Regions from separate parts of the Staphylococcus sp. TCBT05 genome, predicted to be linked through region 2. Evidence: predicted binding sites of a transcription regulator. Region 2 holds the regulator's gene; the other holds the start of a gene.

Region 1 (17,160 bases), 520 kb from region 2:
ATGAAAAATTAGAGCAACTTAGGGGGTCTCTTTGACTTAGAAGAAAAAGAGACGAATATTCAAGAATATGAAGAAATGATGGCTGATCCAACATTTTGGGACAATCAAGATAAAGCACAAGAAATAATTGATAAAAATAACGCTTTGAAAAGTATTGTTAATGCATATCGTGATCTAGAAGCACAAATTGAAGATATGGAAACGACAAGAGAATTATTACTCGAAGAAGAGGATGCAACGATGAAAGCTGATTTAGAAACGTCAGTCCAACAATTCAAAGATAATTTGGACCAATTTGAATTACAGCTCTTATTAGATGGACCATATGATGCAAACAATGCCATCGTCGAGTTACATCCAGGTGCTGGTGGAACAGAATCACAAGATTGGACAAACATGTTATTACGTATGTACCAACGTTATTGTGAACAACAAGGCTTTAAAGTAGAGATTATGGATTATTTACCAGGTGATGAAGCTGGAGTTAAAAGTGTGACATTTGCTGTGAAAGGTCACAATGCATATGGGTATTTAAAGGCTGAAAAGGGTGTACACAGATTAGTTCGTATTTCGCCATTTGACTCATCTGGAAGAAGGCATACGTCCTTTGCATCTTGTGATGTTATTCCTGAATTTAACAATGCGGATATTAAAATCGATATAAATCCAGACGATATCACAGTAGATACATTTAGAGCATCAGGTGCTGGTGGTCAACATATTAACAAAACAGAATCTGCAATTAGAATTACCCATCATCCGTCTGGAATTGTTGTTAACAACCAAAATGAACGCTCACAAATTAAGAACAGAGAAGCTGCCATGAAGACATTGAAATCTAAACTATATCAATTAAAATTAGAAGAGCAAGAACAAGAAATGGCAGAAATACGTGGTGAACAAAAAGAAATTGGCTGGGGTAGCCAGATTAGATCTTATGTGTTCCATCCATATGCAATGGTCAAAGATCATAGAACGAATGAAGAAACCGGTAAGACTGATGCAGTCATGGATGGTGAAATTGGGCCATTTATTGAAGCATACTTACGTAGTCAAATGGATCATTCATAATACAATAGTTTAATAAATCATTTTATGCCTTATATACAGTTGTGCATCTTGCAACTGTCTTATAAGGCATTTTTATTATATAGAGGTGGCATTGTTGTCAGCAATAGTACAATAATTTATGCAGAAATTGATATGATGTTCTAATTATATGCTTCTATCATCTAGTTATATTACATGAGCTTATATATGAAGGGTGCAATTTTAGTAATATTAAGCTAGTAAAGCTAGTTATACCATAGCTTTCTTAAGAGATTTTATTTTACTGCATATAGGACTAAATAACCATTGTATTACAGTCTGTTAACAGTTCAATATGGCATAAGGTTTTGTGCTATATTAAATTTGTATAATAATAAGACAGCAAAGGAATGAACATAACAATGAAGAAAGGTTTAATAGTTACTGCATCGACGACGGCACTGTTTTTAGGTGTGAATCATATAGCGTCAGCGGAACAAATACATACAACATCTTCGGAGATGGAACTTACGCAAATTGCTGAAAGATTTGCTACCAATATCGATGAAATTAAGGCGCTAAACAATTTGGATGATAGTGTGACTTCTATTGCGACTGGAACAAAAGTGGTCGTGCCTGATCGTGATATCGTAGAAGTATTAAGTGGCGACACACTTACAAATATCGCCAATAAGCATGAGATATCATTAGATGACTTATTTAAATTGAATCCACAGATTACAGAAACGATTCATCCGGGGCAACTTATTGCTATATCGGAAGCAGGTTCAAAGCATTTATATAATGATGATAAAGCAAGCTGGGGGACACCAGATACATTACAACAACCAACAGATGAAAGTGATTCGCAAATATTGACACCGAATTATCCTCAGAATGATGTGGCTCAACCAACTCAATTTTCTAACTATCAATCGTGGAATAATGATGTAAATAGTAATTATTCCAATGCTTATCAATATGACGCCAATCATTATTACAGTGGACAACAAAGTATTGGCCGTAGTGGTGGCACTAATTACTATGATAATGGTCAGTGTACAAGTTACGCATTTGATAGACGTAGTCAATTAGGTAAGCCTGTAAGCAATTTATGGGGTAATGCCAATCAATGGGCAAATGCAGCTAGACAAAGTGGTTATGAAGTTAATCATACGCCAGAAGTAGGGGCAATTATGCAAAGTACATCTGGTCCAAATGGACATGTTGGTGTGGTAGAACATAAAAATACCGATGGATCCATTGTTGTTTCTGAAATGAATTGGCAAGGCGTCGGACAGAAATCATATCGTACGATACAACAACCTAGTGCGTATAACTATATTCACTAGTAACAATTTAAAAATAATATCTAATATGAGATAAAGCCATACTGTTATATTACGGTGTGGCTTTATTTTAACGATAAAAATTTATATGAAATCTTAATAAACTGAAAAGATAGAAATTCTAAATTGCTAATTATTTGTTTAACAGCTATTTGATAAGACATTTTGATTGTTGAATGATATTATAAAAGCAAGTATAATCATTCATTAAATAAACTTAGGAGGCGATATCATGGGCGTACATCAATACTTTAAACGTTTATCTGATTTAGAAAAATTAATTCGATTACCAGGCCAATTCAAATACTTTGAACATAATGTTGCTGCACATTCATTTAAAGTAACTAAAATTGCTCAATATCTTGGAACTGTCGAAGAATATCATGGCAATGAAGTGAATTGGAAAAGTTTATATGAGAAAGCACTAAACCATGACTTTGCTGAAGTGTTTACAGGTGATATTAAGACACCAGTTAAATATGCGAGTGGAGAATTAAAAAAACTATTCTCACAGGTTGAAGAAGAAATGGTAGATCATTTTATTAACGAAGAAATTCCTGAAGCATACCAAGATATCTATCGTGAAAGGTTACAAGAAGGTAAGGATGATTCCTTAGAGGGTCAAATCTTATCGGTAGCAGATAAAATTGATTTATTATATGAAACATTTGGAGAAATACAAAAACGTAACCCGGAACCATTGTTTTTTGAAATTTATGAGATGTCTTTAGAAACAATTATGCAATTTGATCATTTAAGTTCCGTGCAAGATTTTATAGATAATATTATTCCAGAGATGTTAACTGAGAACTTTATTCCACGTGCCGAACTGAGAGAAACAACGATGACAATCCTAAATAATAGAAATGGGTGACATAGATGATTTGGTATATGCTTGCGGCATTTTTTCCATGCATATTAGTCGTACTATTTAGTGTGCTGACGAGAAATAAATGGGTCGGCACTATTTTGACACTCATCTTAATTGGGGCATCTGTTGCCAAAGGCTTTTTTCATAATGAATGGATCATATTTATTGATGTCGTGTCATTATTAGCGGGATATATAATTATCGATCAACTCGAATTTCATAAGCATGATGGTGATTAATGATAAGTTACAAGCAATCTAGTTGTAAAAATGACTTGTAAACTATAAAATAATTACCTTCTTAAAATAAATAAAGCAATAAATTAAGGCAAACATGGTAAGATACTATGTTTGTTTTTTGTTGTTTACACATGTTAAAATAACGAACAAACGTTTGTCTTTTTGCGCATAAATCTGTTAAAATATAGAATAAGGTTATACACTATACACAATAATTTACAATTTAGTAGACAAATCAATATTAAAGCATAGAACTTTGCGTTACATTTGTCACATAAGAAAATATATAGGAGGCGTGTGTCAACATGGAACACTATCCATTTAAACTACAATCCAATTTCGAGCCACAAGGTGATCAACCAGAAGCGATTAAAGAAATTGTCAAAGGTGTAAATGAAGGGAAACGTCATCAAACATTACTTGGTGCGACGGGAACTGGTAAGACATTTACGATGAGTAATGTTATCAAAGAAGTCGGCAAACCGACGTTAATCATAGCACACAATAAGACATTAGCAGGTCAATTATATAGTGAGTTTAAGACATTTTTCCCTGAAAATAGAGTAGAGTATTTCGTAAGTTACTATGACTATTATCAGCCGGAAGCATATGTACCATCTACAGATACTTTCATTGAAAAGGATGCATCAATCAATGATGAAATTGATCAACTACGACATTCTGCTACAAGTGCTTTGTTTGAACGAGATGATGTCATCATAATTGCCAGTGTGAGCTGTATTTATGGTTTAGGTAATCCGGAAGAATATAGAGATTTAGTTGTAAGTGTACGTGTAGGTATGGAAATGGATAGAAGTGAGTTACTGAGAAAGTTAGTTGACGTCCAATATACTAGAAACGACATTGATTTCCGAAGAGGTACCTTTAGAGTACGCGGTGATGTTGTTGAAATTTTTCCTGCTTCTCGTGAGGAAATGTGTATTCGAGTTGAATTTTTCGGTGATGAGATTGATCGTATACGCGAAGTCAATTATTTAACTGGAGAAGTATTGAGAGAGCGCGAACATTTTGCAATTTTCCCGGCATCCCACTTCGTAACACGTGAGGAAAAGATGAAATCTGCAATACAAAGAATTGAAAATGAATTAGCAGAACGTTTGGAAGAATTGAGAGCGGAAAATAAACTACTAGAAGCGCAGCGGTTAGAGCAACGTACGAATTATGATTTAGAAATGATGCGAGAAATGGGATTTTGTTCTGGTATAGAAAACTATTCCGTTCATTTAACATTGAGACCAATGGGTTCGACACCATATACCTTACTTGATTATTTTGGTGACGATTGGCTGGTTATGATTGATGAATCTCATGTGACATTGCCACAAATTCGTGGTATGTACAATGGTGACCGTGCACGAAAGCAAGTCTTAGTTGATCACGGATTCCGTTTGCCAAGTGCTCTGGATAACAGACCGCTTAAGTTTGAAGAATTTGAAGAAAAAACAAATCAGCTGGTCTACGTTTCTGCAACACCAGGACCTTATGAACTAGAGCACACAGACGAAATGGTACAACAAATTATTCGACCAACTGGCTTGCTTGATCCTAAGATTGAGGTCCGACCTACGGAAAATCAAATTGATGATTTACTTGGCGAAATTCAAGAACGAATAGACCGAAATGAACGTGTACTAGTTACGACATTGACGAAGAAAATGAGTGAAGACTTAACGACATATATGAAAGAAGCAGGAATTAAGGTTAACTACTTACATTCGGAAATAAAGACATTAGAACGAATTGAAATTATTAGAGATTTACGAATGGGTACCTATGATGTAATCGTCGGGATTAATTTGCTTAGAGAAGGTATAGATATACCAGAAGTATCACTTGTTGTAATTTTAGATGCTGATAAAGAAGGTTTCTTAAGATCAGAGCGTTCATTAGTTCAAACAATTGGACGTGCTGCGCGTAATAGTAAAGGTGAAGTAATCATGTATGGAGATAAAATTACGGATTCTATGAGATATGCGATTGATGAGACAGAACGTCGTCGTAATATTCAAATGGCATACAATGAAAAACATGGTATTACACCAACGACCATTAATAAACAAATCCATGACGTTATTAGCGCGACAGTAGAAAATGATGACACAAATGAAAAACAACAAACAGAAGTACCTAAGAAATTAACGAAGAAAGAACGCGAAAAAACAATTGCCAATATAGAAAAGGAAATGAAACAAGCCGCCAAAGATTTAGATTTCGAGAAGGCGACAGAATTGAGAGATATGTTATTTGAATTAAAAGCAGAAGGGTGAAGTATATGAAACAACCATCTATTGTAGTTAAAGGCGCTCGTGCCCATAATTTAAAAGATGTAGATATCGAAATACCTAAAGATAAGTTGATTGTGATGACAGGACTTTCAGGGTCCGGTAAATCGTCACTAGCGTTTGATACTATATATGCCGAAGGACAACGTCGCTATGTAGAGTCATTAAGTGCATATGCAAGACAATTTTTAGGTCAAATGGATAAACCCGATGTTGATACAATTGAAGGTTTATCACCTGCAATATCTATTGATCAGAAGACAACAAGTAAGAACCCACGTTCGACGGTAGCAACAGTTACAGAGATTTATGATTACATCCGTTTATTATATGCACGTGTAGGGAAACCAATATGCCCAAATCATGGCATTGAAATTGAATCACAAACAGTGCAACAGATGGTCGATCGTGTTATGGAGTTGGAAGACCGTACTAAAATTCAATTGTTAGCACCCGTCGTTTCTCATAGAAAGGGATCTCATGAGAAGTTGATTGATGATATTGGTAAGAAAGGTTATGTTCGTGTACGAGTAGATGGTGAAATTACTGATATTAATGAAGTGCCAGAATTAGATAAGAATAAAAATCATACTATCGAAGTCGTAGTCGACAGATTAGTTGTGAAAGATGGTATCGAAACACGTCTAGCAGACTCAATTGAGACAGGATTACAACTTGCAGATGGCAACCTCGTCGTAGATATTATCGATGGTGAGGAGTTAAAGTTCTCTGAAAATCACGCCTGTCCAATTTGTGGGTTTTCTATTGGAGAACTAGAGCCACGTATGTTTAGTTTTAACAGTCCCTTTGGAGCGTGTCCAACTTGTGATGGTTTAGGTCAAAAGTTAAAAGTAGACTTAGACTTAGTTGTTCCTGATCCAAACAAAACACTGAATGAAGGTGCAATCATCCCTTGGGAACCAACAAGTTCGGAATATTATCCAACATTGTTAAAACGTGTTTGCGAAGTCTTTAAAATAAATATGGATAAACCTTATAAAAAATTAACAGATAGACAAAAGGCCATCATCTTATATGGTTCTAAAGGTAAGGAAATCGAATTTACCTTTAAACAACGTAATGGTCAAACACGTAAACGTACAATGGAGTTTGAGGGTGTAATTCCAAATATTAATCGTCGCTATCATGAGTCACCATCAGAACTAGTGAGAGAAATGATGAGTAAGTATATGACTGAGCTACCATGTGAAACATGTCATGGTAAACGATTGAGTAGAGAAGCGCTATCAGTTTATGTAGCAGGTCATAATATTGGTGAAATAGTAGAGAATTCTATTAAAAACGCATTACATTTATATCAACATATCGATTTATCAGAGCAAGATCAAAAAATTGCCGATCAAATCCTAAAGGAAATTATTTCGCGATTAGAATTTTTATATAATGTTGGGTTAGAATATTTAACTTTAAATCGAGCGTCAGGTTCACTATCTGGTGGAGAAGCGCAACGAATTCGTTTAGCCACACAGATTGGTTCTAGATTATCTGGAGTACTCTATGTACTCGATGAACCATCTATTGGATTACATCAACGTGATAATGATCGCTTGATTAACACGTTAAAAGAAATGAGAGATTTAGGTAATACATTAATCGTTGTTGAACATGATGATGATACGATGAGAGCTGCTGATTATCTAGTGGACGTAGGACCTGGTGCCGGAGAACATGGTGGTCAAATTGTTGCAAGTGGCACACCAAAGCAAGTTATGAATAATAAAAAATCACTAACAGGTCAGTATTTAAGTGGTAAGAAACGTATTGAAGTACCAGAACAACGTCGTGAAGTTACTGACAGAAAGATAGAAGTTAAAGGTGCACGTAGCAATAACTTAAAGGGTGTAAACGTGTCATTTCCACTATCTACAATGACAGTAGTAACTGGTGTATCCGGTTCCGGTAAAAGTTCACTAGTTAATGAGGTATTATATAAATCATTAGCAAAAGAAATTAATAAATCTAAAGTTAAACCTGGTGATTGTGATGAGGTCACAGGTATTGATCAACTAGAACGAATTATTGATATTGATCAATCACCAATTGGTAGAACGCCAAGATCAAATCCAGCAACATATACTGGTGTGTTTGACAATATTCGAGATATATTTGCACAAACAAATGAAGCCAAGGTTCGTGGCTATTCTAAAGGACGCTTTAGCTTTAATGTTAAAGGTGGCCGTTGTGAAGCTTGTAAAGGCGATGGAATTATCAAAATCGAAATGCATTTCTTGCCAGATGTGTATGTTCCATGTGAAGTATGTGGTGGTACAAGATATAATCGTGAAACGTTAGAAGTAACTTATAAAGGGAAAAATATTGCTGATATCTTAGCGATGACTGCTGAAGATGCGACTAATTTCTTTGAAAATGTACCTAAAATACATCGTAAATTAAAAACATTAGTCGATGTTGGCCTAGGATATGTAACCTTAGGGCAACCTGCAACGACATTATCAGGTGGAGAAGCGCAACGTGTTAAATTAGCTTCAGAATTACACAAACGTTCAACAGGTAAATCTATTTATATTTTAGATGAACCGACAACTGGTTTACATGTTGATGACATTAGTAGATTGCTTAAAGTATTGAATAAACTAGTAGAAAATGGTGACTCTGTCGTTATTATTGAACATAACTTGGATGTTATTAAAATGGCAGATCATATTATTGATTTAGGTCCTGAAGGTGGAGATGGTGGCGGTACAATTGTTGCCACAGGTACGCCTGAAGAGATTGCGAATGTTGAAGCAAGCTATACAGGTCGATACTTAAAGCCAGTATTAGAAAGAGATACAATCACTACTTAGTTCAACAATAGTAGCATATATCAGTGATATTAATTTATCGTGTATTCATATGAGGTCGATTGGATTATAATTATCCAATCGGCCTTTAATTATATTGAGCTATTAAATTTTGGTTCTATAATAAGTTAGACTGCTGATAAATTATTCGTAACAGTCGGAATCGACGAAGAACTTAAATTTAAAGGCGTGAGCTTTATGCTTTAATTTATTGGTTCAATACATAACGAATAGATTTCATTAAACTACTATAAAGCATTATAAGTTTAGGCTGAAATTTAGCGATAAAGCATGATTATAGAGACTTAATATCGTAATATCGCTAAACAGAAATGTAAGGTAGAATAGTATTGTATGAATTATTTTATTAACTACTACACTTTTTAATATGGATTATCAATGCTTTTTGATATGATAAATACATATCGCAAATGTAGGAGAAATATTGATAGAGGTGAAGCTATGTTAACTACGAAAAGCTTAGTCGAACGCTTTGAACTTGAAATTATTGCAGGTGAAGCGGGTTTAAATAAGCAAATTAAAAATACTGATATTTCAAGACCTGGTTTAGAAATGGCAGGTTATTTTTCTCATTATGCCTCTGACCGTATTCAGTTATTGGGAACAACGGAATTATCTTTTTATAACTTGTTGCCAGATGAAGAGCGAAAGGGTAGAATGAGAAAGCTATGTCGCCCCGAAACACCAGCTATCATTGTAACGCGTGATTTAGAACCACCTGAAGAGTTGATACAAGCTGCAACTGAGCTTGAAACACCATTGATTACATCAACGATTGCGACAACACAATTAATGGGTCGTTTGACAACGTTTTTAGAACATGAATTAGCTAGAACGACTTCATTACATGGTGTGTTAGTTGACGTTTATGGCGTAGGTGTCTTAATTACTGGTGATTCTGGTATCGGTAAGAGTGAAACAGCATTAGAACTTGTTAAACGTGGTCATCGACTCGTTGCAGATGATAATGTCGAAATTCGAGAAGTGAGTAAAGACGAACTCATTGGTAAAGCGCCAAAGTTAATCGAACATTTACTTGAAATTAGAGGTTTAGGTATCATCAATGTAATGACGCTATTTGGTGCGGGATCAATTTTAACTGAAAAAAGGCTACGTTTAAATATTCATTTAGAAAATTGGCACAAAGATAAATTGTATGACCGTGTTGGTTTAAATGAGGAAAAGTTAAAAATCCTAGATAATGAAATCACGAAGAAGACGATTCCAGTCAGACCCGGACGTAACGTGGCCGTTATCATTGAAGTAGCAGCGATGAATTATCGTTTAAATATTATGGGTATCAACACTGCTGAAGAATTCAATGATCGTCTCAATGCTGAAATTATGAGAAATGGACACCACAGTGAGGAGAACTAATTGATGATGAGTTTAAATTATATTGATCCTATTGCATTTGAATTAGGACCAATTTCAGTACGTTGGTATGGCATAATTATCGCTACTGGTATATTACTTGGCTATTTTATTGCACAGGCTAGTGTGAAGCGAATTGGTCATGATAAAGATACGTTAGTAGATATTATTTTTTGGAGTGCTATTGTAGGATTTATCGTTGCACGTATTTACTTTGTAATATTTCAATGGCCATATTATGCACAGAATCCAATAGAAATCCCTATGATTTGGCATGGGGGTATCGCAATACACGGTGGTTTAATAGGCGGATTTATTACCGGTATCTTTGTGTGTAGACATAAGAATCTTAATCCATTTCAAATTGGTGATGTGATTGCACCAAGTATGATATTAGGTCAAGGTATAGGTCGTTGGGGTAACTTTATGAATCATGAAGCACATGGTGGTCCTGTTGCTAAGAGTTTCTTAGAGAACCTACATATTCCAAATTTTATTATTGAGAATATGCATATAAATGGTAAGTACTATCATCCGACATTTTTATACGAATCACTTTGGGATATTATTGGTTTTATTGTGTTAATCTTTATTAGAAAGCATTTACGTGTTGGAGATACGTTGTGTCTCTATTTAATATGGTATTCGATCGGTAGATTTTTCGTTGAAGGATTACGTACGGATAGTCTTATGTTGACAGAACATATTAGAGTTGCACAAGTGATGTCCGTAGTACTTATTATCGTCGGTATCGTGATAATGGTAATACGTAGAGTGAAATATAAGGCGCCACAGTATAAAGCTGTCGGACCTTTAGCTTGGCCAACTAAAAAGGTGAAGTGATGATTGTTTATGCGTAAGTTAACAAAGTTGCCATCCAAGGGGTCTAATCCCCTTTGGCAAATGTATCGATATGTCAAAGCCGTTAAAGTATTTAAGCAAACGATAGTCATAGAACTATGTCGCTATATGCCAAACTTAAAGGTTAAGCGATGGATATATCAGCATATATTAAAGATGAAGATAGGTACGAATACAGCCTTTGCATTTAAGGTTGTTCCAGATATCATTAAGCCGGAACTTATTACTATTGGCAATAATTGTGTAATAGGCTACAATACAACTATTTTAACGCATGAATTTTTAGTTGATGAATATCGCACTGGACCAGTTCAGATTGGTGACAACACATTAATTGGTGCAAATGTTACAATTTTAGCTGGTGTGACGATAGGTAGTAATGTCAAAGTAGGTGCTGGAACGGTCGTTGCAAAGGATATTCCAGATTATGCTGTCGCATACGGCAATCCAATGCAAATTAAATAATGAAACATGTAACTAGGAGGTGAACATAGATGGCGCAAAACAATAAAGTGATACAAATGAAATTAGATAGTCATTTTTATAAGCGATTAGCTGAACAAAAATTTCAACATCAAGATTATAAAAAGGCTGCAGAATACTTCGAAAAAGTGCTTGATATGTCACCCCATGATTTTGAGAGCAAAGTAAAGTATGCAGAAAGTCTTGTGAAATTGGGATTAAGTAATAAAGCAGAACAGCTTTATTATGAAAGCATTGCACAAGATGAAGACGTTGCTGATAGTTATTACGAATTAAGTCAGTTAAATATTATAAAAAATGATCCTAATAAGGCCTTCTTATTTGGAATGAATTACGTTATTCTTGCTGAGGATGAAGATTATCAAGAAGAATTAGAAGAGATGTTCGAAGTATCTTATCATTCTCCAGAGAAAATAGAAATTGAGAGTCAATTATTTGCCATACAATTAATTTTCCAATATTTATTTTCACATGGACGTTTAGTAGATGCTCAGAAATATTTGTTAAGGCAAAGTGACACACTTCAAGCACATCGAGTACTACGTAATTTACTTGCAATGTGCTATTTATATCTCAATAAATATGATACGGCACGTGAAATGTTTGAACAATTACTAGCTGAAGATAACACCGATGTACACGCACTCTGCCATTACACGTTGTTACTGTACAATACAAATGATGTAGAAAAGTATGAACGCTATTTAAATTTATTGAATAAAGTCGCACCGATGAATGAAGATGAATCGTTTAAACTCGGTATCGTTCTTTGTTATTTAAAGCAATACGAAGCTTCGCAAAGTGTGCTCTTACCTCTATATAAAAAAGGCAAATTTCTTTCAATTCAAATGTATAATGCACTCAGTTTTAATTATTACCATTTAAATAATATTGAAGAAAGTAAATATTTTTGGTCAAAATTACAAGATATTGCACAAGTTGACGTTGGCTATGCACCGTGGGTCATTGCCGAAAGTAAAGTATATTTTGATGAACAAATTTTACCACTGTTAATGAATGATGATAATCACCATAGATTATATGGTATTTTTTTATTGAATCAATTAAGGGGTAAGGAAGTATTTATGACCGAAGAAATTTGGTCTGTATTAGAAACAATGAATGATTATGAGAAGTTATATCTAACTTATTTAATTCAAGATTTAAAATTAACTAAATTAGATTTCATTCACAAAGGCCTACTGATGATGTACAATGTGGAAGCATTAAAAAATAATGAAATGTTATTTATTATTTGGATTGACCAAGCAGAAGCAATTATTGCCGAACAATCAGATTTAACAGACGTAAATGCTTATGTTGCAGCTTATGTGTATATGCATTATAGAGCTTCTGAGCAAAAGGTCACAAAGCAACAAGTCTGTGACTGGTTTGAAATTTCTAATTATAAATTAAATAAAACCATAGATTATTTATTGAGCATATAAGTTTAATAAAATCAAGAAATCATATATAATGCGCATAATGAATTAATAAACAGGAGGCAATTTAAATGGCTGAACAAGTGGATTTTGATGTTGCAATTATTGGTGCTGGACCAGCAGGTATGACTGCAGCAGTTTATGCATCTCGTGCAAATTTAAGCACTGTTATGATAGAGCGTGGTATGCCAGGTGGACAAATGGCGAATACGGAAGAAGTTGAAAATTTCCCAGGTTTCGAAATGGTAACTGGACCAGATTTATCAACAAAAATGTTCGAACATGCTAAAAAATTTGGTGCAAAATACCAATATGGCGATATTAAATCAATTGAAGATAAAGGCGACTATAAAGTCATCAATTTAGGTAATAGCGAAATTACAGCACGTGCTGTTATTATTTCAACAGGTGCAGAATATAAGAAAATCGGTGTTCCTGGCGAACAAGAATTAGGTGGCCGCGGTGTAAGTTATTGTGCCGTATGTGATGGTGCATTTTTCAAAGGCAAAAAATTATTCGTTATCGGTGGCGGTGACTCAGCAGTTGAGGAAGGTACTTTCTTAACTAAATTTGCAGATAGTGTGACAATCGTTCACCGTAGAGATGAACTACGCGCACAAAAAATCTTACAAGATCGTGCATTTAAAAACGACAAAATTGACTTTATCTGGAGTCACACACTGAAAACAATCAATGAAAAAGATGGTAAAGTAGGGTCAGTAACATTAGAATCAACTAAAGATGGTGCTGAACAAACATTAGACGCAGACGGTGTGTTTGTTTATATCGGTATGAAACCACTAACTGCGCCATTTGAAAATTTAGGCATTACAAACGAAGTTGGATATATCGTAACAAATGAAGATATGAGTACAAGCATTCCTGGTGTTTATGCAGCAGGAGATGTTCGTGATAAAGGTTTACGTCAAATCGTTACTGCAACTGGCGACGGTAGTATTGCTGCACAAAGTGCCATTGCATATATCGAACACTTAATGGATACAATTGAAGCATAATTAATATAATTCGCAGTACACGAACAATAAAATAATAATTCAGTCATAGCTAGAATGTTTATCACATAGAATTAATGGTGAATATAACATTCTAGCTTTTTTACGCATGTATATAGAGATATGAAAGAGGTTAATAAAAAGTTTATTATTGTTATCTTTAAAGTTATTTGGGAAAAGAAATAGCATAAGATTTTTCACACAAAAACATATTATTTAAAAAATGATAAGTACATAAAGACGGAGTCGTTAAAATGTGGTTTAATAATTAAGATAATAAACTATTACCTATGTGGTTTTTAATGTAAAATATAATATGATAGCATGATTAATATTAGTTGATTTTATACAACGACAATATGGTTGATAAGATTGTCATCTATAGTGAAGTGTAATAGAAAATATGTAACGGATGGTGTGAAGGTATGCAACATGGAGAAAAGGAAACAATTAAAAGTGAATTATTGGTTGTAACAGGCTTATCAGGTGCTGGTAAATCAGTCGTTATACAAAGTTTAGAAGATATTGGATATTTTTGTGTTGATAATTTGCCACCCATTTTGTTACCAAAATTTGTTGAATTGATGGAACAGGGAAATCCATCATTACAAAAGGTTGCAATAGCAATTGATTTGAGAGGAAAAGAACTTTTTAAATCATTGATTCAAGAAATAGATCAAATAAAGAGCAATACTAATTTAATTGTCGATTTAATATTCTTAGAAGCTTCAAATGAAAAGCTAATTTCTCGATACAAAGAAACACGCAGAGCTCATCCATTAAATGAAAATGGACAACGTTCACTCATAGAATCTATAGATGAAGAGCGATATCTTTTAAATGAAATAAAAAGTTTAGCTAATTATACGATAGATACATCTTATATGAAGCCAAAGGAACTGCGTAAAAGGGTTGAAGACTACTTTAATCGCAATGATATAGATACCTTTAATATCAGTGTGACAAGTTTTGGATTTAAGCATGGTATTCAAATGGATGCAGACTTAGTCTTTGACGTACGTTTCCTACCTAATCCTCATTATGTTGACGAACTCAGACCGCTTACTGGTGAAGATGAGCCTGTATACAATTATGTGATGAAATGGAAAGAGACAAATATTTTCTTTGAGAAATTAATGGATTTACTAAAATTTATGATCCCTGGCTATAAAAAGGAAGGGAAATCACAATTAGTTATCGCAATTGGTTGTACAGGTGGTCAACATAGGTCTGTTGCTTTAGCAAAGCGTATAGGAGCAGATTTGCAAGATAGCTTTGACTATAATGTCTATGTGCACCATCGTGATGCACATGTTGAAAGTGGCGTGAGAAATAAAAATGAGAAAAATTAAACTTGTACTCATCGGAGGTGGCACAGGTTTATCCGTACTAGCACGTGGCTTAAGAGATTACCAAATTGATATAACTACGATAGTAACTGTAGCTGATGATGGTGGTAGTACAGGTAAGATTAGAAATGAAATGGATATTCCTGCGCCTGGAGATATTCGAAATGTAATTTCAGCATTAAGCGAAACAGAAACAACGTTAAATCAACTATTTCAATATCGTTTTAAAGAGAATCAAGTCGAAGGACATGCATTGGGTAATTTGATTATTGCTGCTTTGACAAATATTACTGATGATTTTGGTCATGCGGTAAAGTTATTGAGTGAAATTTTAAATATAAAGGGTCGAGTGATTCCGTCTACGAATACCAGTGTACGTTTAAATGCAGTGATGGAGGATGGTGAACTTGTTTATGGTGAGTCAGAAATACCAAAAAAGAATAAAAGGATTAAGCGTGTATTTTTAGAGCCTGAAGATGTAGAGCCTATGGAAGAAGCGGTTAGGGCATTAGAAGATGCTGATTTAATTGTACTTGGTCCTGGTTCGCTGTATACGAGCGTGATTTCCAATCTATGTGTCAAAGGTATTAGTAAAGCTTTATTACAAAGTGAAGCACCAAAATTATATGTATCTAATGTGATGACACAACCTGGTGAAACAACAGGTTACACTGCAGAAGATCATGTTAAAGCGATACATGAACACATTGGTAAAAGATGCATTGATTATGCAATCTGTGGACCACAAACCTATAATGAAGAAGTGTTGAGACGTTACAGGGAGGAAAATGCTAAACCTGTACATTGCGATATTCAAGAAATGGAAAAATTAGGTATCAAAGTGATGACACACCCAGATTTAATTGAAATTTCAACTCAAAATTATGTACGACATAATTATGAAATTTTAGCTAAAATGATTTATGAAATCGCAATTAACGAAACAGAAACAATTGAATTTAATAGAGATGAAAAGACTAAATAAATATTACTAAAGTGATTTAGTAAGGAAAGGACTGATAAACAATGAGCTTTGCATCCGATATGAAAAATGAACTCACGAGAATAGAAGTTGATGAAGCGAATGCAAAAGCAGAGCTCAGTGCACTTATTCGTATGAATGGTGCGCTCAGTCTTGCCAATCAGCAATTTGTCATAAATGTTCAAACAGAAAATGCCACGACGGCACGCCGTATTTATTCTTTAATTAAAAAGGTATTCGGTGTTGAAGTAGAACTACTTGTTAGAAAAAAAATGAAGCTAAAGAAGAATAACATTTATATTTGTCGTATCAAATCACAATCTAGAGAGATATTGAATGATTTAGGTATCTTAAAGGACGGCGTATTTACTAGAGAAATTGATGAGTCTATGATTCAAGATGATGAAATGAAACGCAGTTATTTAAGAGGGGCCTTTTTAGCAGGAGGCTCTGTAAATAATCCAGAAACGTCTTCATATCATTTAGAAATTTTTTCATTATATGAAGATCATTCAGAAGGCTTAACACAATTAATGAATAATTATGAATTGAATGCGAAACATTTAGAACGTAAAAAGGGTAGCATTGCCTATTTAAAAGAAGCAGAAAAAATATCTGATTTCCTAAGCCTAATCGGAGGATTCCAAGCATTATTAAAATTTGAGGATGTCCGTATCGTCAGAGATATGAGAAATTCAGTAAATCGTTTAGTTAACTGTGAAACAGCTAATTTAAATAAAACTGTAAGTGCTGCAATGAAACAAGTTGAAAGCATACAGCTGATTGATGAGGAAATTGGGCTGGATAATTTGCCAGAAAGATTAAGAGAGATTGCTAAATTAAGAGTAGAACATCAAGATGTATCTTTAAAGGAATTAGGTGAAATGATGTCTACAGGTACGATTTCAAAATCAGGTGTGAATCACCGCTTAAGAAAATTAAACGAAATGGCTGATAAAATTCGAAGCGGAGAACCATTAGAATTGAAATAGTATAATTAATTAAGCACTTAACATTTA
Region 2 (17,160 bases):
TTCTGCCATTGAAAATAACATACGACTTGTTGTATATATTCCAGAATTTGCAGCAGACAGTAACGATGTTAGGATAACTGCATTGATCACAGATGCAGCAAAAGCAATACCTACACGATCAAATACTATTGTGAATGGACTTTGAGTCACAGATTCATGTTTGTTTAATAGTAGAGGATCGCTGTAAGGAATAATTGCGGCAATAACAGCAATAGATAAAACGTAAAATAGCAATATTCTCCAGAATACTTGTCTAATAGCTTTTGGCATTGACTTATGCGGGTTCGATGATTCACCTGCAGTTACAGCTACCATCTCAGTACCACCAACTGAAAAACCAGCGATGAGTAACACGGCTAAGAAACCTGAAATGCCACCGACAAATGGCGCTTCACCTGTTGTATAATGTTCAAACCCATAATATTTACCACCTAAAATGCCAAATATTGTTAGTACACCTATTACTATAAAGATAATAATTGTAAGTACTTTAATTAAAGATAACCAAAATTCTGTTTCACCAAATGCTTTTACTGTAAAAATATTCAGTACAAATAGTAAACAAAGAAACAAAATACTCCAAGTAACAGGGCTGAAAAAGTGAAATACTTCCCAATAATCTAATACGCTTGATGCAATAATGATGTCAACACTCGTTACTAATACCCACATCACCCAATATAACCATCCCATTGTAAAGCCGAGGGAACTGTCTACAAATCGTGTAGCGTAAGAACTAAATGATCCTGATACAGGATAAAATGTAGCTAGTTCTCCGATTGAAGACATTAAGAAATATAGCATGACACCAATGATTAAATAAGCTAGAATCGCGCCGCCTGGACCAGCTTGTGATACAACATTACCTGTAGCGACAAAGAGTCCAGTGCCAATCGCACCACCTATTGCAATCATTGAAATATGTCGAGAGTTGAGACCACGTTTCATATTGTTTTGTCCCATATTAAAATCTCCTATAATCTATAAAAATTTATATACCTTACATTTTAATGCTTTTAATGACTACAATCAATGCATTTTTTGAGAGTTGGAGCGATAAAATTTTAAATATTCAGAAATATTTCATATTATAAGAAGTAACATAATTGCTTTTCGTATGTGTATACTTTAAAATTAGTGCTAGATAATAATAATTATTATTTACTATTTGTGAGGGGGAAACATTATGAGCAATAAAAGAAATTTAACTAGTCTTTTTGGTGCACCGGTTTCAGATAGAGAAAATAGTATGACTGCTGGACCTCGAGGACCATTGTTGATGCAAGATTGGTATTTTTTAGAACAAATGGCTCATTTTGACAGAGAAGTAATTCCGGAACGACGAATGCATGCTAAAGGTTCTGGTGCGTTTGGTACTTTTACAGTAACAAATGATATTACGCAATATACATCTGCTAGTATTTTTTCAGAAGTAGGGAAGCAAACAGAGATGTTCGCGCGTTTTTCAACTGTTGCAGGGGAACGGGGCGCAGCGGATGCTGAAAGAGATATTCGAGGATTTGCGTTAAAATTTTACACAGATGAAGGTAACTGGGACTTAGTAGGTAACAATACACCGGTATTCTTCTTTAGAGATCCTAAATTATTTGCGAGCTTAAATCATGCTGTAAAAAGAGATCCAAGAACAAATATGCGTAGTGCGCAAAATAACTGGGATTTCTGGACATCATTACCTGAAGCGTTACATCAAGTAACAATTTTAATGACTGACCGTGGTATTCCAAACGGCTATAGACATATGCATGGTTTCGGTTCACATACGTACTCAATGTATAATGATAAAGGAGAACGTGTGTGGGTTAAATTCCACCATAGAACGCAACAAGGTATTGAAAACTTACAACCAGATGAAGCGGCGAAAATCATTGCTGATGATAGAGAATCATCTCAACGTGACTTGTTTGAAGCAATTGAAAACAAAAACTTCCCAAAATGGAAAATGTATATTCAAGTAATGACTGAAGAACAAGCGAAAAATCATAAAGACAATCCTTTTGATTTAACAAAAGTATGGTATAAAGGTGATTATCCACTTATAGAAGTTGGTGAGTTTGAGTTAAATCGTAACCCAGATAATTACTTCCAAGATGTAGAACAAGCAGCATTTGCACCGACAAATATTGTTCCAGGTATAGATTTTTCTCCAGATAAAATGTTACAAGGTCGTATATTCTCTTATGGTGATGCTCAACGTTATAGACTTGGCGTCAATCACTGGCAAATACCAGTAAACCAACCAAAAGGTGTTGGAGTTGAAAATATTTGCCCATTCAGCCGAGATGGTCAAATGCGTATCTTAGATAATAACCAAGGTGGAGGAACACACTATTATCCTAATAGTGATGGAAGTTTTGAGGATCAACCTGAATTTAAAAAACCTGGCCTAGAAGTCGAAGGTGAAGCTTATGAATATAATTATCGCGAAGATGATGATAATTACTTCGAACAACCAGGTAGATTGTTTAGATTACAATCAAAAGAGCAACAACAACGCATTTTTGAAAATACTGCCAATGAGATGCAGGGTACAACATTAGAAGTTCAACACCGTCACATCCGTCATTGCTACAAAGCTGATACAGAGTATGGTAAAGGTGTAGCGAATGCGTTAGGTATTGATATTAATGATGTTGATTTAGAAGTGGCAGACTAGTTTGCTACTATATAAACTAAAAAGAAGTCACGCATGTTTAACATGTGTGACTTCTTTTTTAATTTGTCGTATTTAAAAAAGTAATTTTAACAACAGAATGTTATTTAGTTTCGCGGTGTACAGTATATTTATTTAATCTTGGGCTGTACTTTTTAAGTTCAATACGCTCTGGATTCGTACGTTTGTTTTTAGTGGTGATATAGTTACGATCTCCACATTCTGTACAAGCTAAAGTAATATTTACGCGCAAAATAAACACCTCTTTCTTAATAGGAATTGTTACGTTTTAAAATTCTAGCATACATTTATGACGATTTCAAATTTAATGTTGTTATAAAGGACTACATTAATTATAGAAGATATACGATATGATGTCATATCTCTAACTTTAAAGATAATTTTTTTCAACAAAAATAAAATAAATGATTTGCGTAAATAAAAGAATATGTTACGATATAAAACGTAATGATTACGATTTGAAGAGAAAGGTAGAGATAAAATGGCAAAAAAATCTAAAATAGTAAAAGAGCAAAAGCGAGAAGAACTTGTAAATAAATATTTTGAGTTAAGAAAAGAGTTGAAAGCGAAAGGTGACTATGAAGCATTGCGTAAATTACCCAGAGATAGTTCACCGACGCGTTTAACAAGACGTTGTAAAGTGACAGGTCGACCAAGAGGCGTTTATAGAAAATTTGAGATGTCTCGTATTGCATTTAGAGAGCATGCATATAAAGGTCAAATACCTGGTGTGAAGAAATCAAGTTGGTAATTTTCAAACTCCGACTATAGTCCATTTACATTTAGTATAAAACATTGTATATTATCTAATGGTAAAGATGAATAAATAGTTATTGTTCGGGAATTAAGTAAAATGTAATAGATTTTACGTTGTAATAGAATGGAATAGTTATAAAAATCTTACCAATGTACAAGTGTTATATAAAAAATGTTAGGGGTTTGTTTTATTATGAAAATATTCGATTATGAAGATATCCAACTTATACCAAATAAATGTATTGTAGAAAGTCGTTCAGAATGTGACACAACGATTGAATTTGGTCCAAGAAGTTTTAAATTACCTGTTGTACCTGCAAATATGCAAACAGTCATGAATGAATCATTAGCAGAATGGTTTGCTAAAAATGATTATTTCTATATTATGCATCGTTTTGATGAAGCTGCACGTATTCCATTTATTAAAAGAATGCATGAACAGCAACTATTTGCATCAATTTCTGTTGGTGTAAAAGCCGGCGAATTTGATTTTGTAAAGCAATTAGCTAGCGAAGAAATTATTCCTGAATATATTACAATCGATATTGCACACGGTCACTCAGAATCAGTGATTAAAATGATAAAACATATTAAAGCACATATTCCTCAGTCATTTGTAATTGCTGGTAACGTTGGTACGCCAGAAGGTGTTCGTGAATTAGAGAATGCAGGAGCAGATGCTACTAAAGTTGGTATTGGTCCAGGTAGAGTATGTATAACTAAAATCAAAACTGGATTTGGTACTGGCGGATGGCAACTTGCAGCTTTAAATCAATGCAGTAAAGCAGCTAGAAAACCAATCATAGCAGATGGTGGTATTAGAACTCATGGAGATATTGCAAAATCAATGAGATTTGGTGCTTCAATGGTAATGATAGGTTCATTATTTGCTGCACATGAAGAATCACCAGGTGAAACGGTTGAGTTAGATGGCAAGTTGTATAAAGAATATTTTGGTAGTGCATCTGAATTCCAAAAAGGTGAACATAAAAACGTTGAAGGTAAGAAAATGTTTGTTGAACATAAAGGTGCATTACTCGATACACTTATAGAAATGCAACAAGACTTACAAAGTTCAATCTCTTATGCAGGTGGTAAAGATATTAATTCATTAAGAAAAGTAGATTATGTAATCGTACGTAATTCAATTTTCAATGGAGATCGCGACTAAACTATAGTAGGTGTAAAAAATTAGAAAATTAATAGGATATATCGTTGTTATATTATTAATTGTATTAGTGATACCTGTTAAAGAATTTAAGCCGGTCGTTGGATTTGAACAACAATTTAAGTCTAAAGTAGCCAGTTGGACTTCAGGAACAACGACATCAAATAAGCCATTAAAAGCACCTAGCAAACAAGCTTTTGCAGTAAATAATATTCAAATGAATATGGATAAGTCTACTGTTACTGAAAAGTTAGGGAAACCCAAACGTATAACCACTAATGAATATGGTACAAAATGGTACACTTACTATTCTGATGACTATAGATCGTTTGTAATGGTAAGTTATATTGATAATAAAGTAAACGGGCTGTATAGCAATCAAAACGTAATCTCATCAAAAAGCAAAATAAAATATGGAACACCAAAATCTACTGTTCGTGATAGATTAGGAACGCCGATAACTGAAATTAGAAAAGGTCATACAAATTATGAAATTAAAGATGACGAGTATGATACTTTCCATGATGATCAAATATATACAACAGCTTTTTATGATAAACATAGTGATAATAATTTAACTGCCATATTACAAGTGAGTGAGAGAATGGAATCACGATTGCAGCAACAATATGGAGCGCCGTCAGATGAATTAGCACACAGCTTTGAACTACAAAATTTTGATTTGGTTAATGCTGAAAGAGTACAACATGAACTGCCGACACTAAAATATTCTGAAAGCATTTCTGATACAGCGAGAAAGCATAGTGAAGATATGGCTAATAAGAATTATTTTGATCATACTGACTTGGAAGGTAATTCACCATTTGATCGATTAGAAGCATATGGACATGATTTTAGTGCAGCAGGAGAAAACTTAGCATATGGTCAAACGAGCAGTATATATGCGCATCAAGGACTAATGAATTCACTCGGTCATCGGAAAAATATTCTGAAACGAGACTTCAATACACTTGGCGTAGGTGTTGAATTTAATAATAATAGACAACCATATTGGACAGAAAATTATACAGGATAATGTTTGATTTTCTTGTTTAAAGGGTATCCTTTAACTTGTAGAGGATGAGTTAGTTATGACAACAAAAAAAACAGATAAAACAGATGATATACTAGAAAAAATTAAAGAAGTCTTAGAGAAAAAAGACGAGAAATAAGAGGTTAAGCATTATGCTTAACCTCTTATTTTTATTGATATATAACTGTAACCAATAAAAGTTATATCTATCTACATTTCACGGAAAAGACCGACCACTTTACCTAACACAGAAACTTGTTCTAAATATATTGGATCCATAGAACTGTTCTCAGGTTGTAAACGATAACGCGCTTTTTCTTTATAGAAACGTTTGACAGTTGCTTCATTTTCTTCGGTCATAGCAACGATAATATCACCGTTTTCTGCAATAGTTTGGCTACGAACAATTACTTTGTCTCCATCTAATATACCTGCTTCAATCATACTATCTCCAACGACATTTAAAATGAAGATATCACTATTATGAGTAGAAGTAAAATGCTCTGGAAGTGGAAAATATTCTTCGACATTTTCTACAGCAGTTATTGGAATACCTGCTGTAACTTTACCTATAACGGGAACATGAATTGTTTCTTCCATGTTCACAGGTTCGCCAATAGATTCACTTACTATTTCAATTGCTCTTGGCTTCGTTGGGTCTCGTTTAATATAGCCCTTTTCTTCAAGTCGTGATAGGTGTCCATGCACTGTAGAACTAGAAGCAAGGCCTACAGCTTCACCAATCTCTCTAACACTTGGAGGATAGCCTTTTGATTGAACAGTTTGCTTGATATATTCAAAAATTTCATTTTGTCGTTTCGTTAATTCTCTCATAATTTAGGCACTCCCTAGCTTTAATTTAGTTACATTATAGCATGGGCTAACAATTTTTACAAACGTTTGTTCGTTTTGCTATTGACTAAGAACAGATGTTCTGATAAATTGTTAATACAAACAAATGTTCTAGGAGTGGAAATTATGATTAAATTATATAAATCGCAAGTTAAGACGTATCTAATGGTATTAGTTGCTACAATGTTATTATGTACTATATTTATATTAACGGCACATCATAGTGATGGGACAGAACAAACGTACGAAATGACTGATCATAATGTTACTGAAAATATTAATCAAGATAAAGAAAAAGCACAAAGTGATCATCAAGACAGCGAACAAAGCGAACATCAAGTTACACCACTTATAGCTGCCGTAAACTAATCAATTTATTTGGGATGAACAAGTTAATAGAATAAATGGGATAAAATAAGCGAAACTATTTAGTTTCGCTTATTTTTTTGTTATATTCTTTTATATTAATGATAACGGAGGTTTATTATGGGAAACATTGATGGCGTAGACTTGGATAGAATTAATGAGCTCGCAAAGAAGAAAAAGACAGAAGGCTTAACTCAAGCCGAAGCTAAAGAACAATCCAAGCTAAGAAAAGCATACTTAGACTCATTTAGAGAGAAATTTAAACAACAATTAGAAAGCACACGAGTAATTGACCCTGAAGGTAATGACGTTACTCCAGAAAAAGTAAAAAATATTTTAGATTCAAAAAATAATCAAGGCAAATAGCAATTCAATTTTTTGTTAATTTTCTGTTAAATCATGTATAATAAGAATTAAACTAGCTAGAAGAAAGGAAGTCATTTTAAGATGAATAATCAAAAAGATCAATTAGCGATAGATACAATTAGAGCTTTGAGTATCGACGCAGTTGAACAAGCAAACTCAGGTCACCCAGGTTTACCAATGGGCGCAGCACCAATGGCATATACGCTTTGGACTCGTCATTTAAACTTTAATCCCCAATCAAAAGATTTCTTTGACAGAGATCGATTTGTATTATCAGCCGGTCATGGCTCAGCTTTACTTTATAGTTTATTACATGTTTCTGGTAGTTTAGAATTGGAAGAATTAAAACAATTTAGACAATGGGGTTCAAAAACACCAGGTCATCCAGAATATAGACATACTGATGGTGTAGAAGTAACAACTGGCCCACTTGGACAAGGGTTTGCAATGTCAGTAGGTTTTGCAATGGCTGAGAAACATCTAGCAGGTAAGTTTAATAAAGAAGATGCTAAAGTTGTTGATCATTATACTTATGTACTTGCTTCAGATGGAGATTTAATGGAAGGTATTTCACATGAAGCTGCTTCATTAGCAGGTCACAATCAATTAGATAAATTAATAGTATTATATGATTCAAATGATATCTCATTAGATGGAGATTTAAACAAGGCTTTCTCTGAAGATGTTAAAGGTAGATTTGAAGCATATGGTTGGAAACATATCTTAGTTAAAGAAGGCAATGACATCGATGCAATTGATAAAGCTATCGAAGAAGCTAAAGCACAAGATGTTCCTACTATTATTGAAATAAAAACAATTATTGGTTATGGTTCACCTAATAAACAAGCAACACATGGTGTGCACGGTGCACCTTTAGGTGAAGATGAAAGAAAATTAACTTTCGAACAATATGGCTTAGACCCAGACCAACGTTTCAACGTACCTCAAGAAGTTTATGAAATATTCCAACAAAGTATGTTAAAACGTGCAAACGAAAAAGAAGAAGCTTGGGAAAAACTAGTTGAAGACTATACTTCTAAATATCCAGAATTAGCTGAAGAATTCAAATTAGCTATTAGTGGTAAGTTACCAGTGGACTACAAAGAAGCGTTACCTGAATTTGAAGCTGGACACAGTGGTGCGTCACGTGCTGATTCTGGTGAAGTTATTCAAGCAATTAGTAAATCAGTACCTTCATTCTTTGGTGGTTCAGCCGATTTAGCTGGTTCAAACAAATCTAATGTTAAAGATGCAAGTGACTTTAACAAAGAAACACCAGAAGGTAAAAATATTTGGTTCGGTGTACGTGAATTTGCAATGGGTGCTGCAGTTAATGGTATGGCAGCGCATGGTGGATTACATCCATACGGTGCAACGTTCTTCGTATTTAGTGACTACTTGAAACCAGCATTAAGATTATCATCAATCATGGGCTTAAATTCAACATTCATCTTTACACATGATTCAATTGCTGTAGGTGAAGATGGTCCAACACATGAACCAATTGAACAATTAGCAGGTTTACGTGCGATTCCTAACATGAACGTGATTCGTCCAGCTGATGGTAATGAAACACGTGTTGCTTGGGAAGTAGCATTAGAATCAGAAGGCACACCAACTTCATTAGTATTGACTCGTCAAAACCTTACTGCTATGGACCTTCCTAAAGAAACAGTTGAAGAAGGTGTACGTAAAGGTGGTTATGTAGTATTTGAGTCTGACAAAGACGCAGAATATTTATTATTAGCAACTGGTTCAGAAGTAAACTTAGCTATCGAAGCTGCTAATGATTTAGAAGCACAAGGTAAAGGTGTACGTGTTGTTTCTATGCCGAACTGGAATGCATTTGATCAACAATCAGCTGAATATAAAGAGTCAGTATTACCAGCAGCAATCACTAAACGTGTTGCAATTGAAATGGGCTCTTCTCTTGGTTGGCATAAATATGTAGGTACTGAAGGTAAAGTCATTGGTATTGATGGCTTTGGTGCAAGTGCCCCTGGAGATTTAGTAGTTGAAAAATATGGCTTCACTAAAGAAAATGTTCTTAACCAAGTTCAATCACTTTAATAATTACTAAATTTGACAGTTAACACTAAGTGGTATGGGAGCTATTGTCCCATACCACTTTTTAGTTATTAGAGATGCTTATCCCATGTTTACAAATTGATTCTGTAATTGATATAATACTTTAGGTTAGGGCAATTATAAAATTCAGGTTCTCTTGAAATAGAGTACTAATTTTAGTAAAATGCATTAGGATAGGAAAGTGGGTGAAACAATGGTAACTTGGTTAGCAATTTTATTAATCGTGTTAGCACTTATACTTGGTTTAGTGGGTGGATTTTTCCTTGCAAGAAAATATATGATGGATTATCTTAAAAAGAACCCACCAATTAATGAAGAAATGCTACGTATGATGATGATGCAAATGGGTCAAAAACCATCTCAAAAGAAAATAAATCAAATGATGACAATGATGAATAAAAATCAAGAAGACGCTATGAAGAAAAAGAAATAGCGCGTCATTAAAGGGCTGAAGGTTACTTGTAAAAAAGTAACTTTTGGCTCTTTTTTTGTTCGTGGTACCATAGTGGTACCAAAAAATTTTTTCAACGCGTATATTTCTTTAAGTTTTATCTAAAATTTCTGTTACTTCACTTTCAATGTTCGAGTATAAATGTCCGTAGATGTTCGCTGTTGTCAGTATATCTTCATGTCCTAAATGTATAGATAGGTTGTACATAGTTCACATTTATCATTAATTGACTTATGAATGAATACTTAATAAAAGCTATATATTATGTACTTATGACAGAAAGTATAAATGTAACAACAATAAGCACAATCATTTTAATATGTTATAAACAAATTGTTTTATGGAAAATCTGAAATGTTATCACGTTTATCATTTGAAACGTTTTTAATGAATTTATCATCTTCAAACAATAATATATAGGAATAGTTTGGAATTATTGTATGCCAATTTGGAAATGTTTTTTAAATATTCAGAAAATATTTTGATTCAGAAAATCTTTTTGCTATAATGTTTAAACATAAGGGAGGTAGTAATAAGTGAAAGATGCCTATGAAATGGAAGATAAGGAAGTATTAGACCGTCTTGCCAATGTGCACATTAACTTTCCTGATGAGCAAGCATTTAAGAAATACCACAATGCTATGCAAATTCATGATATGAATTATTTAAGATTTACATTGAATAACGCATACTCTGCTTGTGACAATAAACAAGCATTGTAGATAAAAGCGATTTAAGTCTGAATGAACTTACACTTATTGCAAACCAAGTGCTTATAATGCATTTGGTTTGTTTTTTTCGTGCTGAAAATGAGTCTTAAGTTATTTATATAGAAAATTAATGGGTATTTTAAACTATTTGGAATATGACAGAATTTTGAATTGAGATAAAACAACTGATAAAATCAAAATTTAATGATATACTGACCAAGTAATAAATCATCTTGTATAAACTTAAAGAAGGTGTCAACGTGTTATATTTAATCTTTTCTATTTTATTTGCATTTTTGATGGGAATTGCTGTCATTATAATCAGAATGAAAGCTCAACAATTTCCAGTAAATGAAAAGAAAATTATATTACCGCCATTTTTTATGGCTACAGGAGCATTAATGTATGTAGTGCCCTATTTTAGACTGACAGGATTAGAAATTATTGAATGTATTGTGTTGGGCGTATTATTTTCTACGATATTGATGTGGACTTCTAGATTTGAAACACATGGTAGTGAAATATATATGAAACGTTCTAAGGCTTTCCCAATTATACTTATATCATTGTTATTGGTTCGTACATTAATTAAGATATTTATTAGTAATAAGATTGATCCAGGTGAAATTGCAGGTATGTTTTTCTTATTAGCTTTTTGTATGATAGTTCCATGGCGCTTAGCGATGTTATATAAATATAGGAAAGTTAAACAAACACTAATTCAATAGTTCGTATGCCGTTTATCTCGTGGATAAACGGTTTTTTTATAGACTTGCGATAGCTTTCAAAATATATTATGATATATACGAACAAACGTTCTTATAAGGGGTGTAAATATGAAGATTATACATACTGCTGACTGGCATCTTGGCAGAATAATCAATGGCAAATCATTATTAGAGGATCAAGCATATATATTAGAGCAATTTATCGATGAAATGGAGCAGCAGCAGCCTGATGTCATCGTTATAGCGGGCGATTTATATGATACAAGCTATCCGAATAAAGAAGCGATATTGCTATTGGAACATACGATTAGACGACTTAATTTGGATATGGGGATCGCAGTTATTATGATAAGTGGTAATCATGATAGTAAAGAACGTTTGCATTATGGGTCAACTTGGTTTGAAAAATCAAATTTATTTATACGAACAAGTTTAGATGATATCAATAAACCAATTACTATAGCTAATGTTGATTTTTATACTTTGCCATTTGCAACAGTTAACGAAGTGCAGCAATTCTTTGATGACGATAGTCTGGAAACTCATCAACAATGCTTAGCAAAATCATTATCCTACATAAATCAATCACTAAATAAAGAGAAACTAAATATTTTAATTGGTCATTTAACAGTTCAAGGTGGTTTACGTTCTGAGTCAGAGCGTCCTTTAACTATTGGAACGGTTGAATCTGTTGAGGCTGATAGCTTTAAGCAATTTGATAGAGTGTTGTTAGGACATTTACATCATCCTTTTAGTATTGAATCGGATTACATAAGTTATAGCGGTTCATTATTACAATATTCATTTTCAGAGGTGAATCAACCTAAAGGTTATAAGTGTCTTGAAATTATTGACGGTGCAATTGTAAAGGAACAATTTATAAAAATGCAGCCATTAAGAAAGTTAGAAGTAGTAAGTGGTGATTATGAAGATGCTATACAAGAAAGGTTAAATGTTAATAATAAAGATAATTATTTACATTTTAAATTAAAGCACATGTCTCATGTAAATGATCCGATGATGCATTTAAAACAGGTTTACCCTAACACTTTAGCATTAACGAATGAAACGTTTGACTTCAATACGCCGCTTTATGAAAGAAATGAAGAGATACAAAAGTTAAATGATGAGGAAATCATCTCTCGATTTTATGAATATATAACTGATGAAGGATTAACTGAAACACAAAATACTAAACTTGAAGCAGTATTAAATGACATGCTTGAAGGGGGTTCGACAAAATGAGACCATTGACATTAAAATTAAATAATTTCGGTCCTTTTTTGCAAGAAACCATTGATTTTGATAATGTTCGTAACAATCAATTGTTTTTAATTAGTGGAAAGACGGGTTCCGGTAAGACAATGATCTTTGATGCTATGGTATATGCTTTATTTGGTGAGGCATCAACAAATGATAGACAAGAAGGCGATTTAAGAAGTCACTTTGCAGATGGTAAGTCACCCATGTCTGTAGAATTTGAATTTAAATTGAAGGAAGCAAAGTTTAAAATAGTGAGACAAGGCGCATTTGTCAAAGAAGGTAATAAAAATAAAACCCTTGGTCAATTAGCTGTCTATCAGTTAGAAGATGATGTATATTCATTGAGAGAAAGTAAAATTATCCAAGGGAATAATTTTATTAAAGAATTGTTAGGTGTGAATGCTGAACAGTTTAGACAGTTATTTATTTTACCTCAAGGTGAATTTAAGCGATTCTTACTTTCAAGAAGTAAAGAAAAGCAATCAATTTTAAGGACACTTTTTAACAGTGAACGCTTTGAACAAATTCAAAAAAGATTGATAGATGAGGTCTCAGAAGTTCGAACTTTAATTGAGAAACGATATAATAGTTTGGAAAATAATTGGCAAGATATTAATGCATTTGAAGACGATCTATTGAATCAATATAAATTAATTAGCTCAAGACAAACAAATAGAGTACTTGAAGCGCTTCCTGAATTTACTGATAAAGGCCAGTCAATACAACAAGGACTTATAGAGGATAAAGCTAAGCAGGAATCAGCAGTTCGAACAATTAAGGACAATTTAGAGTTAAATTTAAAATTAGAAAAAGATCTAGTTATGTTAGATCAAAAACAACAAGAATTAGAAAATCTTAAGCAGAGGCAACAAGATATTTCGGAAAAAACACAATTATTAAATGATTTAAATGAAGTAAAGCCACTAGTTAATTTAATTGAATCACAAGAAAAACAACATAGTAAAAAAGAACAATTATTTAAAAATATCGATGATAAATCAATGTTGATTGCTAAAATACAAGACCGTTTAGATAAACAAAAAGACGATTTATCTAATTGTAAGAAAGGTCAACCTGAAATAGATAGTAAAAGAAAATTTTTAGAAAAATGTAGTTTGTTTTATGAAAAGAAAGACAAATACCAACAAGCATATACTCAGTTAACGGAAACGACAGTAGCACTAGAACGCAAAATTGAACAACATCAACTTAAACAAGAAGAAGTTGCAACTTTAATTGAACAATTGAATCATCGTAAACCGAATTATGCAAAGGTAGATACTATATCTACATCAATATTTGAACTTAATATGAAAATAAAGGAATTAAAGAATAATGAAATACATAAATTAGAATACGATAGATTAGTTGCTAAAAAAGAAAGTTATGCGCAACAATTGATGGGAAAACAAAGTGAAATTAAAGAACTGGAACAAGCATTACAACAAATCGACAAAACGAATTTAGATTTAAATAATAAACAAGAGCTTATTGCGACTATTCAAGCTGCCGTTCAATCTGGTGATACGTGTCCGGTTTGTGGTAAAGAGGTAGACAGTCTAGAGCAACGTATTGATTTTGATGAATTAACAAACAGACATCAGAGGTTAGCTGATATTGAGCAAGAAAAATCACAACAAATTGAATTACGAATAAAGTTAGAAAGTGATTTAAATGCCATAGAGGAGCAATTGAGCAAATATGATAAAGCTGTATTAGAGGATACGGATTATAAATCTTTAGAGCAAGAATTGTTTGTAAAACAACAAGATAAAGTTGCATTAGTAGAAGAAAATAAACAAATTGAACAACTTCAAGAGCAACTATCAAAAGCACAAGAACGTTTGCATCATTTAGAATTAGAGCAAAAATCCATTAAACATCAAGTTGAAACACATGAAATTGCAATTAATGATTTCGAAGTAACGACACAATATAATAATGTGGAAGATTTTGTAACAATCTATAAAGAAAATTTAGATAGTGTAAATGCACATGATGTGCGTGTTAAAGATTTAGAATCAAGTATCCAACAAGACAAGACGAATTTAACATTAGAAACTAATAATAAATCCTACATGCAACAAAGTGTGAATGAATTAAATGATGAGATTAATACATTAGATAACAAAATCAATGAAGAAATGGCAAAGTTAGGTTTTTCAACGTTCAATGAAGTGCAAGAAAAGATATCCAAAATACCTGAAAAAGAACAATTAGAGGTTGAAATTGAACAATATAATAAAGCTAAACAAACTTTAGAATTAGCAATTGCAGAGTTTAGCTCTTTGACTCGTGATAAAGAATTGCAAGATATAGATCGTCTTCGTGAACAATATGAAAATGAGCAGCAAAAGTTTGATTTGGTTGCAAGTGAATTGAGTAAACATGAATATAAAATGGAATTTAATGCACAGAAAATCAATGAAATTGAAAAGATTATAAACCAATTAGAAGAAGAATTAAAAGAGCAACAAGAAATATTCCAACTATCTGAAATATTATCTGGGCAAAATAATTTGAAATTAACTTTAGAGAATTATGTGCTCATTCATTATTTGGAAAGAATTTTAGCGCAAGCAAATCAGCGTTTATCACTAATGACAGGCCAACGTTATCGACTATCCAGAAGGCAACAAGTATCGAAAGGTTATAGTGGTTTAGAAATTGAAGTGTTTGATACGTATTCAAATCAAACTAGACATATAACTTCATTATCTGGTGGAGAAACATTCCAGGCATCCCTAGCACTAGCGCTTGGATTAAGTGAAGTTGTTCAAGAAGAATCCGGTGGTATTACGTTAGAATCAATGTTTGTAGATGAAGGTTTTGGTACTTTGGATCAAGAAACATTAGAAACAGCACTTGATACTTTAATGAGTTTAAAATCAACGGGACGTATGGTTGGAATTATTTCGCATGTTAGTGAATTGAAGCAACGTATTCCACTCATATTAGAAGTGCAATCAGACAATTATCAAAGTATTACAAAATTTAAACAACAATAATAATTATCATAAAATTAAATTAATATTGAAACGTGGCGAACCTTTTGTAATGCTCACCAATGGTTTGCTTATTTCATAAATAAAAAACCCCAGTAAATGCGCTTTAGCATTTACTGGGGTGTTTGCTAGAAACATTGCTCTAGACTTGTACATAAGCTTCACATTTATGAGAAATTTATGTAGTAGCAAAATATAAATTAATTTTGTTCACGTAATAAATCACGGATTTCAGTAAGCAATACTGTGTTTTCTTCGATTTCTTCCTCTTCTTCTTTTCTCATCAATGTGTTTGCAATTTTCACGAAAATGAATAAAGCAAAAGCAATAATAATGAAGTCGATGATAGATTGAACGAACATACCGTATTTAATACCCATGAATGACCAACTTTTAGCAAAATCAACTGTACCAAAGATCAAACCAATTAATGGCATAATAATGTATGTAACTAAAGCGGTAACGATTTTGTTGAATGCTGCCCCCATAACTACGGCAACTGCTAAATCTAGTACATTTCCTTTTAAAGCAAACTCTTTAAATTCTTTTAACATTTTATTAACCTCACTTATTTTTTAAAACATAAAAATTATTATACAAGATAAATTTAAAATAGAACATACTTTTTTTAGTTGAATTTGATAATAATACATGTGTTTGTTATTCTAATAAATGATGAAACTAATGTAGATTTATTATGTTGTTTAAAATTCTACATTAGTTTTTGCAATTAAATATGACTAGAAAGGGAGTAATTATTTATGAATTCTTCTGAAAAACATGCAAATGGTAGGAAGATTTCTCCGGTTTTTATCTATAGTGCTATAATTGTCGCAATTGTTGTACTTATTGGTGCGATTTTACCAGAACAGTTTGATACAATTACGAACAATATTAAACTATGGATAACTGAAAAACTTGGTTGGTACTACTTAATTCTTACAACGTTTATCGTCTTCTTTTGTATCTTCTTAATTTTCAGCCCAATCGGGAAATTGAAATTAGGAAAGCCAAATGATAAACCAGAATTCAACACTGTATCATGGTTTGCGATGTTATTCAGTGCTGGGATGGGAATTGGTCTTGTATTCTATGGTGCTGCTGAACCTATGGCAGACTTTGCATCACCACCAAATGCAGATCCAAAAACAACAGCAGCTTACACTGAAGCATTGCGTTCTACATTCTTCCACTGGGGATTCCATGCATGGGCTATTTATGGTGTAGTTGCCTTAGCCTTAGCATATGCTCAGTTTAGAAAAGGTGAGGCAGGACTAATTTCAAGAACATTGCGTCCTTTATTAGGGAACAAAGTAGAAGGTCCAATTGGGACAATCATTGATGTATTAGCCGTATTTGCAACGGTTGTCGGTGTTGCCGTATCTTTAGGAATGGGTGCACTTCAAATCAATGGTGGACTTAACTACTTATTTGGAATTCCAAATAATGTTTGGGTTCAAGCGATTATTATTGTTGTTGTAACAATTTTATTTATAATGAGTGCTTGGTCAGGACTAAGTAAAGGTATTCAATATTTAAGTAATTTAAATATTTCGTTAGGTGCAATCTTAATGATTGCTGTATTAATTATAGGACCAACTGTACTTATTTTGAATATGATGACAAGTTCAACAGGTAGCTTATTGAATTCATTCTTATTAAATACATTTGATACAGCTGCA

The links. The regulator LexA, encoded in region 2, represses DNA repair genes until DNA is damaged. The targets are predictions, from matches to a motif close to CGAACATATGTTCG.
Region 1: a site for LexA is predicted at 3,632-3,645, ahead of uvrB (excinuclease ABC subunit UvrB). Genes of this name have one in related genera too.

The regions. Positions count from the first base shown of each region.
Region 1 is NZ_JBUQDQ010000038.1:1,048,860-1,066,019, reverse strand. Features, by position in the region: one part of gene prfB (peptide chain release factor 2) at 1-32, shown strand, start outside; one part of gene prfB (peptide chain release factor 2) at 34-1,071, shown strand; gene ACY191_RS12200 (COG3942 and LysM peptidoglycan-binding domain-containing protein) at 1,452-2,381, shown strand; gene ACY191_RS12195 (YfbR-like 5'-deoxynucleotidase) at 2,611-3,252, shown strand; gene ACY191_RS12190 (CsbA family protein) at 3,258-3,488, shown strand; gene uvrB (excinuclease ABC subunit UvrB) at 3,794-5,776, shown strand; gene uvrA (excinuclease ABC subunit UvrA) at 5,782-8,619, shown strand; gene hprK (HPr(Ser) kinase/phosphatase) at 9,079-10,014, shown strand; gene lgt (prolipoprotein diacylglyceryl transferase) at 10,018-10,854, shown strand; gene ACY191_RS12165 (acyltransferase) at 10,864-11,337, shown strand; gene ACY191_RS12160 (tetratricopeptide repeat protein) at 11,367-12,803, shown strand; gene trxB (thioredoxin-disulfide reductase) at 12,869-13,813, shown strand; gene rapZ (RNase adapter RapZ) at 14,236-15,162, shown strand; gene ACY191_RS12145 (gluconeogenesis factor YvcK family protein) at 15,149-16,144, shown strand; gene whiA (DNA-binding protein WhiA) at 16,186-17,133, shown strand.
Region 2 is NZ_JBUQDQ010000038.1:530,375-547,534, reverse strand. Features, by position in the region: gene ACY191_RS09745 (amino acid permease) at 1-963, opposite strand, end outside; gene ACY191_RS09740 (catalase) at 1,187-2,674, shown strand; gene rpmG (50S ribosomal protein L33) at 2,775-2,924, opposite strand; gene rpsN (30S ribosomal protein S14) at 3,174-3,443, shown strand; gene guaC (GMP reductase) at 3,642-4,619, shown strand; gene ACY191_RS09720 (CAP domain-containing protein) at 4,687-5,652, shown strand; gene lexA (transcriptional repressor LexA) at 5,860-6,483, opposite strand; gene sosA (DNA damage-induced cell division inhibitor SosA) at 6,628-6,870, shown strand; gene ACY191_RS09705 (DUF896 domain-containing protein) at 6,988-7,233, shown strand; gene tkt (transketolase) at 7,315-9,303, shown strand; gene ACY191_RS09695 (YneF family protein) at 9,515-9,754, shown strand; gene ACY191_RS09690 (hypothetical protein) at 10,309-10,494, shown strand; gene ACY191_RS09685 (CcdC family protein) at 10,743-11,210, shown strand; gene sbcD (exonuclease subunit SbcD) at 11,319-12,455, shown strand; gene sbcC (exonuclease subunit SbcC) at 12,452-15,481, shown strand; gene mscL (large conductance mechanosensitive channel protein MscL) at 15,679-16,032, opposite strand; gene ACY191_RS09665 (glycine betaine uptake BCCT transporter) at 16,240-17,160, shown strand, end outside.